DNA from 2 places in the Leuconostoc mesenteroides subsp. mesenteroides ATCC 8293 genome. Region 2 is predicted to be linked to the other one. Evidence: riboswitches for the same ligand, from Rfam matches in the RefSeq annotation. Region 2 holds a riboswitch; the other holds the start of a gene.
What was found. A riboswitch is a leader RNA that binds a small molecule or an ion and turns the genes downstream of it on or off. The one in region 2 is predicted to bind FMN.

Region 1: it holds a riboswitch for FMN, as region 2 does, so the genes downstream of both, ribD (bifunctional diaminohydroxyphosphoribosylaminopyrimidine deaminase/5-amino-6-(5-phosphoribosylamino)uracil reductase RibD) here and LEUM_RS06325 (ECF transporter S component) in region 2, are expected to answer to the same signal.

The regions. Positions count from the first base shown of each region.
Region 1 covers NC_008531.1:803,093-810,033, reverse strand. Annotated here, with positions in the region: gene LEUM_RS04015 (bifunctional 3,4-dihydroxy-2-butanone-4-phosphate synthase/GTP cyclohydrolase II) at 1-574, opposite strand, end outside; gene LEUM_RS04010 (riboflavin synthase) at 577-1,167, opposite strand; gene ribD (bifunctional diaminohydroxyphosphoribosylaminopyrimidine deaminase/5-amino-6-(5-phosphoribosylamino)uracil reductase RibD) at 1,167-2,201, opposite strand; FMN riboswitch at 2,324-2,461, opposite strand; gene LEUM_RS04000 (dimethylarginine dimethylaminohydrolase family protein) at 2,583-3,542, opposite strand; gene LEUM_RS03995 (cation transporter) at 3,562-4,467, opposite strand; gene LEUM_RS03990 (glutamate synthase subunit beta) at 4,764-6,218, opposite strand; gene gltB (glutamate synthase large subunit) at 6,229-6,941, opposite strand, start outside.
Region 2 covers NC_008531.1:1,282,697-1,289,637, reverse strand. Annotated here, with positions in the region: gene LEUM_RS06360 (GatB/YqeY domain-containing protein) at 48-494, shown strand; gene LEUM_RS06355 (CvfB family protein) at 583-1,446, shown strand; gene xerD (site-specific tyrosine recombinase XerD) at 1,443-2,339, shown strand; gene LEUM_RS06345 (hypothetical protein) at 2,345-2,719, shown strand; gene LEUM_RS06340 (segregation and condensation protein A) at 2,686-3,462, shown strand; gene scpB (SMC-Scp complex subunit ScpB) at 3,455-4,054, shown strand; gene LEUM_RS06330 (pseudouridine synthase) at 4,047-4,796, shown strand; FMN riboswitch at 4,825-4,961, shown strand; gene LEUM_RS06325 (ECF transporter S component) at 5,060-5,650, shown strand; gene LEUM_RS06320 (hypothetical protein) at 5,724-6,281, shown strand; gene cmk ((d)CMP kinase) at 6,296-6,941, shown strand, end outside.

The sequences.
Region 1 (6,941 bases), 480 kb from region 2:
ATAATTGAAATATATCGTGTTTTTTCGCTAATTCTTTAAGTTCTTTTTCTCGAGCCATTTTTCCGTCTTGTGCCAAAATTTCTATTATATACGCCACAGGCGGCACACCAGCTATTTTAGCTAACTCAACAGCCCCTTCTGTATGTCCCTGTCTTGTCAGTACGCCACCATCTTCAGCGACTAATGGGAAAATATGACCAGGCGTCTCAAAGTCAACAGATGTTGTACTTAGATTAGCTAAATTTTTGATTGTGGCAGCACGTTCATACGCAGAAACACCCGTCGTGCTGTCAATATGATCAACGCTCACAGTGAACTTTGTCCCAAATTTTTCAGAATTATGCGTCGTCATTTGGTCTAACCCGAGTTCATCAGCACGAGATTTAGTGATTGGTACAGCTAGAACACCCCTTGCAATTGAAAGGGCTTCATTGACCGTAGCTGCCGTCACAAATGATGCTAAACCGACCAAATCTCCTTCATGTTCTCTTTTTTTGTCATCGCTCAAAATAATCAGCTTACCCTTTTTCAACTCTTTAACTGCTGTTTTAACTTTTTCTGTAGTACTTGTCATTATTACTTTCCTTTCATTAAATATTTCGCCAAAATATCAGTTTCAACATTTACCAAATCTCGTTCATGCAATAATCCCAAAGTTGTCTTGGTTAATGTAAGTGGTATTAGACCAACTTGAAATACATCTTCTCTCGCTTGAACAATGGTTAGGCTCACACCTGAAATAGTAACTGAACCTTTATTGACGATTTGATTTATTTGTTGACGGTCTGCTAATTTAAAAGTTAACAATGTGGTTTCTTCACTGTACTCTTTTTTGACTACTTCAGCTGTCTGATCTACATGACCTAGAACAAAGTGACCATCAAATCGGTTGGAAACTAAAAGTGCTTTCTCCAAGTTTACTTTTTGCCCAACTTGATAGAATTTAACAATGGTCGTTTCAAAAGTCGGTACCATAATATCGAATTCAGCATAATTTGATTCTAGCTGATTAATTGTTAAACAAACGCCATCAACCATAATGCTATCGCCTACTCTGCTATCAGAAAAATAGTCCTCGGATGCAGCAATTTTCAAGCGCATTTCTTTGTCATTACGCTGATAAATGCTTATTAAACGACCAACTTCTTGTGTAATACCTGTAAACATTATTGCGTTCCCCCTTGATGATTGATATAGACTTTTTTGACAGCATTGCCAACTTGCACTTCATTTTTAGGCTTTTGGCTAACAGATATTCCTTTCAGACTATCTTTAGATAATACTTTATCTGTTGTATAAATTAGCATTTCTTGCCACAAGTTTTCTTTCAAAAATGAGTGAATCAAACTTGGTCCGCCTTCAACCATCACAGATTGAATATTTTGTTTGGCTAAATCTATTAATATATCTTTAAGCGCACCAGACATTAATTTGACATAAGAATGCTGTTTTGAAAATAGAACATTTTCCGTATATATCAGCCAATTATTTGAAAAATCAAAGTTTGTATTTTGCAACCGTCCACGACGATCAATAACAACTCTCAATGGTTGTTTATGACTGATATTGATGTGCCGTACAGTTAACATTGGTTGATCTGTGATCATGGTCTCGCTGCCAATCATTATTGCACTTCTAGTTGCACGCTCTCGGTGTACATCAGTATCAGCTAGCTCATCAGTCAGTTTTTTTCGTTTTCCAAATTTTTCAGCAACAAATCCGTTTTGAGACATGGCAAGTTTCAACTGAACATATGGTAGTCGTGTGGTATAAAAATAATGAAATGCAGGGTTGATCTCTTTATTTTCAACTGTATTCAAAACATCGACAGTGATACCAGCTGATCTTAGCATTTTAATTCCCTTTCCATTTGTTGACGGATTCGGATCAATGCTACCAACAACCACACGCTTCAGTCCCCAATTTTGAATTTGAACTGCACAAGAGCCTACTTTTCCCTGCGTGGAACACGGCTCCAAAGTGACATAAAGCGTAGCACCTAAAAATTCGGTCTTGTTTTTGACACGATTAAAAGCATTTATTTCAGCATGCGCTTCACCAAACTTTTCATGATATCCTGTCGTGATAACCTGACCATCTTTAACAATTACTGCACCAACCCTAGGATTTTCAAAAGTTTGATACGGCATTGCTCGAATTGCCTCATCTGCAGCGAGCTTCATCCATGTTAAATCATTCATACTTACCTCCTGAATTTTTCAGGACAAAAAACCCGATGCGTTAAAAATACACATCGGGTTTATAGTAGTTTAGATTAATTCAAAAAACCTAGACAATCTAAAAAAGCATCGTCTAAACTATTTCAAATCTTCTCCCATCCAGACTTTAACTGTCGGTCACAGAATTTCACTGTGTCAACCGCGAAAATATCGCGGGTCACGGACTGAGGTTATTCACCATCACCGTCGGTCGGGAATTACACCCTGCCCCGAAGATTAAATTATTTAACAAAACTAATTTATCATTAGAATTCTACAATGTCAATCAAAAATATTTTTTACGCTTTTTAATTCTTATTCTGTAGACAGCAAAAAAGTAAAAAGTCGCCCTAAACACCCTTTTTACTCATTTTTTTCTCTCACTAACGGGCATGATGCACATCTTAGTGCACCGTCTAATAGTGAATGCCATGTAAACACGATAGGGATGACCGTATAACCTTCATTTTTTAAAGCCTCTTGCAACGCTGTATGTCTTTTTTGCACAATAACTTTTTTAGGCCCAATAACTAAAACATTCCCACCCATCTCTTTTCTGGTTTTTGCATCAATATCAATAAATTTATAATCGACCAGTTCTTTCGGTAAGTCTTTTAAGACAGGTTTATGGATAATAGCAGTTTTTGGACCAATAATGGTCATACAACAATCCAAGTGCAAAATTGCATCATCATTCAAATACACTGGTACTACTTTCCACGGTTTATCGACGATTTCATTCTCATAGTCCTTGTCTAAAATACTTTGTAGCCATTTTGCACCAGCTTCATTACTAGCATATTTACCAATGCCGACGAATACATAAGGATAGTTAACGATAACGTCACCACCCTCCAGATATATTTTATCCTTTTGATTTAACGTGTGCACCTGATTCTTATCGTTAATAGCTGCAACAATTCTTTGATACCCACGTCGTTCAATTTTTCGCATTTCAATTTGAACATTTCCTTCAATAAAATGTTCTCCAACGCTCATAGCACTATCTCGTGCATACATTTGCCCCATTCCATAGGGATCTAGCTTTGTTGGGGTTACCGAATCAACATGGTGTACCTTGACACCATGTGTTTCCAAAATTCGTTGGAATTCTGCTAATTCTCGTTGAAATTTTTTAGCAAGGAAACTCGGAACTTTTTTACCTCGCAAAAGAGTATAAATATGTTTTGTCATAAATTGTTTCCATTTTGCAGTATGTTCTTCCTGCTCTATTTCATGCGTATCTGGAAAATATAGCTTTGTTGCATCCCCAATAATGACTTCTTTTAATGGATCATATTCGTTATAAACATTGATTTTCATTTGATTTCCCCTTTTTCTTTTAAGCATACACAAACTCTAAATGTACAAACTCATAACATGCTTTAAGTTCTTCTAAAATACGGACTTTTTTATCACGTAACAATCCTGTCCCAATTTCGTCATCGACAATATCAATCATCACCTTAACTGAAAAATACATGCCCGTTTTATAAATATGACAGCCAGTTAATATGACTTCTTTTCCAAAGTGTTTTCTAAGGCATGCTTCAAATTCATTCTGAATGTTTTCATCAATTAACCGGCCGCCACAGATTTCAATGAATGCATTTTTTAGTACTTTAACCGGCGTTGTAATTGAAAATAAGACTAGTATTACCGTCACAAAGAAATCACCCGTGTATAGCAAGAACCCTAGGATTGAATTTTTTGGAATCAATAAAACTAGAAAGGCTGCTAACCCAATCCCCCCACACATGATTGAATCAATTCGCGTACTTTTGGATTCTGCAGATAGCATCGTACTAGCACGACCAATTTTTCGATTTTGCCGACTATAAAACAAAGATATCGTTAAACATAATATGACCATAATGATTTCATATGGAATGATCGGCGTTAAGTTTAATACATCCCCTTTATGGTAAACGAAATATTGATATGCTTTTTGACTTACTTGAATAGTGGAGGCCGTTAACAAAATCAGTGTCATCATTGATTTAAAAGCAGCATACATTGGTTCAAACATGAAGTGACCATTTGGAAAACGCTCACTTGTTCTGGCACTATACTTTGAAATCGTAATTGCAGCGATTCCAGAAACCAGTGTTATTATTGTAAAGTAACTATCTACGAACAACGCTTGAATCTGGGTAATATAATAAACAACAATTCCCAAACTGCCCATCAGCAAATTCATCGCAAGTCCGACCATAAATGCACGTTGCTCAATCTTTTTTTGAGTCATAATATTTTTCCGTATTAATTTAATTGTTTTCTCGCTTCGCGAACTGCCTATGCACTTCTACACAGTTGCTGACTATTTTAAAATTGAATCTTATATAATTGAATTAGGATTCGATACCTCTTTCTGCGCATTTGATTAACTAAAGTAATTACCTTAGTTAATCACTTTACAGTAATTCACTTAACCTGTCAATAGATTTTAGATGCAACATGTATTTAAAATGATATAAAGAACACTCAAAAAAGCATTATTCTATCAAAATAATGCTTACAAGAAAAATATTTTTAATTCGTTAGCTAATTTACTTTAACTGAAAAACGATCAGCAAAACTTTGAAGTTTTGCATCAACCAACTCGGCCACTAAACGAGCGTCATGAATAGCAGTGATAACCAAATTAGCACCAGTATTAGCATCACCCGCTACCATATAATTCTCTTGGTTTGTTGTCCCCATGACATTCAGGCGAGTAATATCCAAATCATTTAATATTTTCGTATTGAGACCTGTAAATCCTACTGCAACCAATACCAAATCAGCAGAATAGTCTTTTTCCGAATTCGAAATCACTTGCTTATTGGCATCAATCAAAACAGTTCGAACGCCAGTTACTTCTCCAAATGAATTACCTAAAAATTCTACTGTTTGCGTTTGATAAGGTATTAATTCCTGGTTAACTGTGTCCATGGCTTCCGCCTGCCCATAACTAATTTGCTTTTGCCATGGATATTCCGGCCAAGGTGTCGTACGATCTGTCGGCTTTTCAGTATGATAATCAAACTGTGTTACATTTTCTGCACCTAGCCGAATCGCTGTTGCAATACAATCTGTCGCCGTGTCACCAGAACCAATCACAATCACCTGCTGATTAGATAATGTTTTTTCAAATGTAGTCGTACCGTTTTTTAATACATTTTTGGTTGTCTGGCTTAGAAATGGTAGTGCAAAATCAATTCCTTTCAAATCACGTCCGGGTACATCTACATCTCGTGCAACCGATGCGCCAGTAGCAACAATGACTTTATCAAAATCAGCGTCTAATTGTTCCTTAGTAATATCCTCTCCAATCGTTGTATTAACTTTAAATTTGATACCGACTTCTGACATGACTTTAAAACGACGATCAACAACCCACTTTTCTAATTTCATGTTTGGAATGCCATACATTAAAAGGCCACCTAAACGTTCATCTTTTTCAAAAATAGTGACCTCATGGCCCAATTGATTTAAGCGCCAAGCTGCTGTAATCCCTGCTGGCCCGGAGCCGATGACTGCAATTTTTTTACCAGTTCGCTGTTCTGGTAATCCTTCTGGAACTACCCAGCCATGCGCAAAAGCATATTCAACAATAAAATCTTCATTGTCTTTGATTGTCACACCTGCACCATTCAAAAACTCATTACACGACACTTCGCATGGCGCAGGACAAACTTTTCCAGTAAACTCAGGAATTGGATTTGTTTTTGCCAATCTTAACCAAGCTTGATGGAGCTCTTTTCGATACAAGAGGTCATTCCATTCCGGAATTAGATTGTCATTTGGACAACCACTCATTTGTTTACTTTTATTGCCGTACAACGCACCAATATGACAATAAGGGACACCACAGTTCATACATCGAGCAGCTTGTTCGACTCGTTGATCAAACGCTAGTGGTTCTGCCATGTAATTGAAATCCTTAATACGTTCAGTAATTTTACGATAAGGATTATCAACACGTTCATATTTGAGAAAGCCAAATGGATCAGCCATTATAATTACCTCATTTCGATAATAATGTTTCTAATTCTTCTTCAGTTTCTGGTACTCGTTCATATTCTGGCATCAGTTCATTAAAAGCCTTGAGTTCCTTAGTCAATCCACTAAATCCTTCGGTTTCATATTTATTCATAATGTTTAAAACCTGATGATATTCGGTTGGATATACTTTAATAAAATTAGCCTTTTCATCCTCAAAATGCGCTAAAATATCTTTAGCTTTTTGTGAGTCAGTGTACGCTGCATGTGATTGAAGTAAACTATACAATACGTCGTCTCCATGTGTTTGATTTATCTCAAAAAGATCAACCATTTCCAGATTAATATTAGCAGCCGCTTGATGATCTGGATCATAAATATAAGCAATACCACCCGACATACCAGCAGCAAAATTACGACCAATTTTACCCAGAATGACAGCAACGCCACCCGTCATATATTCGCAACCGTGATCCCCAACGCCTTCAACAACACCACAAACGCCAGAGTTGCGAACAAAGAATCGCTCACCCGCGCGGCCATGGAAATATGCCTCACCAGCAAATCCACCAAAACAAGCAACATTACCGATAATTGGTGAATTATTCGTATCGTATCCTGCATCTTTTGGTGGCGTTACAATTAAACGCGCACCTGATAATGACTTACCAACATAATCATTGGCTTCTCCAATGACCTTAAGCTCCATTCCTTGTGTCGTATAGGCTGCAAAAGACT
Region 2 (6,941 bases):
TTTTATGGTAGAATAACAATAGATTAAATTTTGAAAGGTTGATATACATGAGTTTATTAGAAGAGTTAAATAATGATATAAAGCAGGCCATGAAAGACAAAAACAAAGATGTTTTGTCAGTGATTCGCATGGTTAAATCAACGGTTATGAACGAGCAGATTAATTTAGGCCATGATTTAACAAAGGAAGAAGAATTAACAGTCCTCTCACGTGAAGTTAAACAACGTCAAGATTCGTTGACAGAGTTTGAGAAAGGCAATCGAGAAGATTTAGCTGCTGGTATTCGTGCAGAGCTAGCTATTTTAGCAAAGTATTTGCCAGAACCTTTGAGTGACGAAGAGATTATCGAATTGGTGAAGGACGCAATCCAAAAGACGGGCGCTACATCTCCAAAAGATATGGGCAAAGTGATGGGTATTGTCACGCCTCAAGTCAAAGGAAAAGCTGACGGTAAATTTGTTGCTAATCAAGTGAAAAATCTGTTAAAAGGTTAATTGACCGTTATAGATTATGTAAACCACACATGGTAAACTATAAGTATTATAAAAAGTGCGTGATGTTGCGTACGTTAAGGAAAACGCTATGAATCCAAAAGTTGGAACAATAATTAAAGCAAACGTTACTGATGAAAATGAAAAATATTTCTTTGCACAAGTCGACGGCTTTACATATGAAATTGATAAGTCAGAACTTGAGAAGCCTCTCAAAATCGGTGGATTTGTGACTGGCTTTGCATATGAAAATGAAGGACACAAATTACAAATTACCAAGAAAACGCCTGCTGTACAGAAATCAGTATACGGTTGGGGAACAGTCGTAGCGAATCGACATGATTTGGGCGTCTTTGTTTCAATCGGTTTGCCGAATAAGGATATCGTTGTTTCTCTTGATGATCTACCAACGATTTCAACACTTTGGCCACAAAAAGGCGACAAATTGATGATTGCCATTAAAGAAGATCATAAAGGCCGTTTGTGGGGTGAAATAGCACAACAGCATATTATTAATGCTGTATCGCGTCGCGCACCGGAAAGTATGAAGTCGACCACAGTTAAAGCCACAGTTTATCGTAACAAAATGGCAGGTACTTTGGTTATTACTGATGAATATTATCTTGGTTTTATTCATCCTTCGCAACGTGACGATGAGCCACGTTTAGGACAAGTTGTAGATGCACGTGTTATCGGCGTCCGTGATGATGGCACATTAAATCTATCACTGAAACCTTTGGCCTATAAGACCATGGATGAGGATGCACAATTCTTATTGTTGCAATTGCAACGACGGGCGGATCATTTCTTACCATTCAATGATAAAAGTAACCCAGAGGCAATCAAGCGTCAATTTGGATTTAGTAAGAGTCAGTTCAAACGAGCCTTGGGTCATTTATACAAGGATAGACTAATTGAACAAATTGACGATGGTATAAAATTAGTTGAGAAATGATGCAAGAAATTGACAATGCGATAGTGGATTATCTACACTATATTCGAATTGAACGTGGCTTATCTGAAAATACAATTAAGAGTTACCACCAAGATTTGGTACAATTTGGTGAGTATCTAAATGGTGAGAAACTGGTGCTTGATCAAGTTGATCATATTGTTATCTTGTCGTGGTTGAATAAACTCAGAGATCTAGGAAAATCCAATAGTTCAGTGATTAGAATGGTTACGACATTGCGTAACTTTTTTGGCTATTTAGTGCGAGAAAAAGTCGTCGCTCATAATCCAATGAATGATGTTCGCCCACCCAAAAAAGCAGAGCACCTACCAGCAGTTTTGAGCATAGAGGAAATTGACCGTTTATTACAAGCACCGATAGAAGATACACCACTTGGTCTTCGAAATAGAACATTGCTAGAAGTGATGTACGCAACTGGTTTGCGTGTCAGTGAATTGGTTAATTTAAAAATGAGTGACCTTCATTTGCAATTGGGACTGATTCAAACACTCGGAAAAGGTGACAAAGAACGTATTATTCCAATTGGTGAAATTGCGATTGATTGGCTGACTCGATATTTTAATGAAAGCCGTATCGTTTTACTTAAAGACAAAGAGTCTCCTTATGTTTTCTTAAACGATCGTGGAAATCAAATTTCACGACAGGGAATATGGAAGATTATAAAAAAGTTGGTAACAACTGCTGGAATAACTAAAGATGTTTCTCCCCATACACTTCGTCATTCTTTTGCTACCCATATTTTAGAGAACGGTGCTGATTTGCGTATAGTTCAAGAATTATTGGGGCATGCGGACATTTCGACAACACAAATTTATACCCATATTTCGAAAAAAAGACTTAGTGAAGTGTATGATGAATACCACCCCAGAGCGTAAAAATTATGTTGACACAATCAAGACAATCAGATGAAAAAACAATTATGGGTATTTTATCGTTGCTGCCAGGGCTACGTGAAATATCTCATTTAAATGCGGAAATAGCATGGTATCATGATAATGAAGCAAGATCTTTATATGTTTGGCAAAAAGAGTCTCAAGGACAAGTACTTGGTGTTCTAGGTGTTGAGATTTATAATAATAATATTGCTATAATTCGTCATGTTGCCTTAACCCCAGAGTCACGCAGTGTCAGAAACTACTTCGACATGATTTCTGATTATCAAGAGCAACATTCTGAAGCCTTCTTAATGGGTACCTTGGATAATCAAAAGTTAATTAACAAATGGAGAAAAGCAACATCGCGAAAAACGGTCTAACAATTAAATTAAGTGATTTTGAAGGGCCAATCGATCTGTTATTACACTTAATTAAGAAATCCGAGATGAATATTTTTGATTTGAAAATTGCTGACATTACATCTCAGTATTTAGATTTTATTCATGCACAACAGGCTATGCAGCTTGATGTAGCAAGTGAATATTTAGTGATGGCTGCTACTTTAGTTAAGATAAAGTCCGCTGATTTGTTACCAGAAGAAGAGCCAGATGATTATGCCGTAGATGAAGAGTATGCGGATCCACGTGAAGAGCTGATGCTACAATTATTGACCTACAAACAATTTCAAGTGGCAAGCGAATCTTTGCGTGAACGTGAACAATTAAAACAACAATCCTTTCCACGTACTCAAATGAAGGCTCCTGATAATTTGAAACATCCCATAACTTTAGCTCCTGGTTTATCGTTAGGGGATTTACAAACAGCATTTGCTCAACTATTGCGGCGAAAAAAGCAGGAAAAGCCCATCAGAAGGCATGTTACTGCGGAAACATATTCTCTTGAGGAAGCTGTTAACAACATCAATAAACATTTCTTACAGCATCAAACGGGGGATATGATTCCATTTGCTTCTTTTTTTGATGATATTTACGAGCGGGAGCATTTGGTAGTCACCTTTTTGGCGTTATTAGAAATGGCCAAAGATAAAAGATTAAAATTACACCAAGAGCACCAACAACAAGAAATTTATGTAGAAATTGAGGCGTTTGGCGAAGATGAATAATTTAAGTCAAATAGAAGCACTATTGTTCGTATCTGGCGATGAGGGCATTTCCGTGAAAAATATGAGCATTATCACTGGATTTGATCGTTCAGCAATACAAGGATTGCTTGAAGAACTTGTGTTAAAGTATGATACTGATTTAAGTAGTGCATTACAAATTCGTGAAAGTGACGATGTGTATCGCCTAGTGACTAAACCGGAACTTGGTGGCACAGTAAAACAGTATTTTGATTCACCTGTAAATGCAACATTATCGCAAGCACAACTCGAAACACTAGTTATTGTCGCTTATAAGCAACCAATTACACGTGTTGAAATTGATACAATTCGTGGTGTGCAATCCTCAGGAACTTTACAGAAGCTAGCATTACGGCAACTAGTCCACGAAGTTGGCAGAAAAGACGAACCAGGACGTCCCATCATGTTTGGTACCACCGATGAATTTTTGGATTATTTTGGTTTGAAAAGTATTGAAGAATTACCTCCGTTACCTGATTTTAATATGTTAGATTTAGGTGATGATATTGATGGCGAACTATTTACGAGTGCATTTGATGTACATCAATCAGAAAGTGAAAAAGAAAATGTCTGAAGAAGCACAGAGACTGCAAAAAATTATTGCCCAAGCGGGTCTAGCGTCCCGACGGGGCGCAGAAGAATTGATCATCAATGGGCGTGTCCAAGTTAATGGGCAAACTGTTACCGAATTAGGTACGAAAGTTACTGCAAATGATAAAGTACAGGTCGACGGTGCGCCAATTGAAGGGCGTGAGAAGTTAGTTTATTACCTGTTAAATAAGCCTCGTGGGGTTGTGACAACCAATGATGATGAAAAAGGTCGTCGTACGGTATTGGATATTTTAGAGGATGTGGATCAACGTGTTTATCCAGTTGGCCGTCTAGATTATGATACAACTGGTGTTTTGTTATTAACAAATGATGGTGTAGTGGCTAATCAATTAATGCATCCTAAAACTAAAGTCGATAAGACTTATGTTGCAAAGGTTGAAGGCATTGCAACCGAAGAAAAGCTAGCTCCTTTGAAACGTGGAGTGGTCCTAAAAGGACGTAAAACTGCGCCAGCTCGTGTTTCCATTGAAAGAATTGAGCCGACAAAAAGAACAAGTATGGTCCGTCTAACTATTCATGAAGGCCGTAATCATCAGGTCAAAAACATGCTCGCAAAGGTTGGCCTACCAGTGCAAAAGCTTAAGCGTGAGCAGTATGCCTTTTTTGATGTCACTGGTCTACAGCCGGGCGAGTATCGTAAATTAACAAGCGTAGAGATCAAACGCTTAAAGGCACAAGATTACAAATTGTTGCGTCGTAAGTAACACCGTGATACAATAAAATCAAATTTAATAATAACTTCAGGGTCGGGTGTAAGTCCCAACCGGCGGTGAGACATGAATTTTCATGGTAAGCCCGCGACCTGCTTTTGCAGCTGATCTGGTCAAAATCCAGAGCCGACCGTAAAGTCGGGTATAAAGAAGTCTAAAAAAGAAAGTGAAAGCTGCATTTTTTGTTGTACCCTGACAAAATCTGTGGTTTTTTGTTTGCATCTACTGGTGAGGTGAGCAAACAAGAGGAAAGAAATATGTCAATTATTCCTGTAACGCGAGTGCAACGTACTACATTAATTGCAATACTAAGCGCTATTTCATTTGGTTTGATGCTGTTTCCCCAAGTGCCAATCATTCCTAGTGCCGATTTTTTGAAACTAGATTTTTCAATCGTACCAGTTGTCATTGGCTTATATTGGTTAAATTATTCTGCTTCACTGTGGGTCATTTTAATTCGTACCTTGCTAAAGTTAATTTTGGCAAATGAGGGGGTTAACACTTATTTAGGACTACCGGTTAATTTACTGGTTGTTTTGGCCTTTATCACAGTCTTAAAAATTACAATGCCCAACCTTGAGCAGTATAGTAATTGGCAAAAAAAAATCCTGCCGTTAATAAGCAGCACGTTTGTCATGACAATTGTTGCGATTGTCATCAATTGGTTTGTAGCTATACCTTTGTATGCGAGGTTTGCTAATTTCGACATTGCTAAATTCATTGGTTTAAAAAACTATTTTATCGGTATGGTATTACCGTTCAATCTTATCGAGGGTATTATATGGTTTGTCGTGAGTATGATCATATTAAGGGCAATACAGCCGCTCCAGAGAAGGTTTCATTCTTAACAAAACATTATGAGCAAAGTCGGTGTTGGTGTGGTAAAATTTTATGTGAACCAATAAAATGGAGGTCGTTTCTATGAACGATTTTGACCCAAACAACATGAGCCGCTCAAAGCGGCCCAAAAAAGATAAACTCGAACCAAAATTTTCCCGAAAGTCAGATTCAAAATCCCCAAATAAAGGATTTCGTGTTCTGCTTGTTGTATTAGCGCTTGCAGTTATATCTTTTGTACCTGTGTATGGCATGATTGCTAATCAAAAATCATCAAAGCCACAAACGGCTGTTTCTTCAAGTACAAAGCGTTCATCAACTACTAAATCTACGTCTTCTGAGTCTTCTGAATCATCATCTTCCGAGTCAAGTGCATCAAGTTCTTCTGAAGAAGAATCAGTAAGTAGCAGTGAAGCTGCTTCAAGTGAGGAATCTGCTAGTTCATCTTCTACTGAGACGGCTGAATCAAGTTCAGCATCAAGTAGTTCCACAACCACTACTGCAGTTTTGGGTGCTAGTCAAACGTTGTATAATTTTGCAGTTACACACGGGATGACAACTAGCCAAGTTATTGCATTAAATCCAGGGTTAACAGTTGATAATTACACACAGTATGCTGGTACTGCACTAAACATTCAGTAAGAGGACTTTTTATTATTATGACGAATTTTCAAGTTGCCATTGATGGCCCAGCTTCTGCCGGTAAGTCTACTATTGCCAAAATTTTAGCAACAAAGCTAAATTATGTGTATGTTGACACAGGTGCAATGTACAGAACAATAACTTTAGCTGCAAAAAAGAACGGCATTGCTTATAATGATGAAGAAAAAATAAAAAACTTATTGTCACAAACGGAAATACGCTTTGAACCTAGTACACCAGTTCAACGTGTATTTTTGAATGATACCGATGTCACGGAGGAAATTCGTTCCGCTGAAGTGACAAACAATGTGTCTGTAGTGGCTTCCTTTGCGGATGTACGTTCTAATTTAGTCAATCGTCAACGTGAAATAGCTAATAACAACAGTGTGATTATGGACGGCCGCGATATCGGCACAACTGTGTTACCAGAAGCAGATGTCAAAATTTTTCTTGTAGCAAGTGTTGATGAACGTGCCCAACGACGTTATAAAGAAAATGTTGCTAAAGGGATGACTACTGATCTCGAAACATTGAAGCGCGAAATTGAAGCGCGAGATTACAAAGATTCTCATCGTCAAATTAGTCCATTAACACAAGCGAAGGACGCTATTTTAGTGGATACAACGGGACAAAGTATTGACGATGTTGTGGCTAAAATAG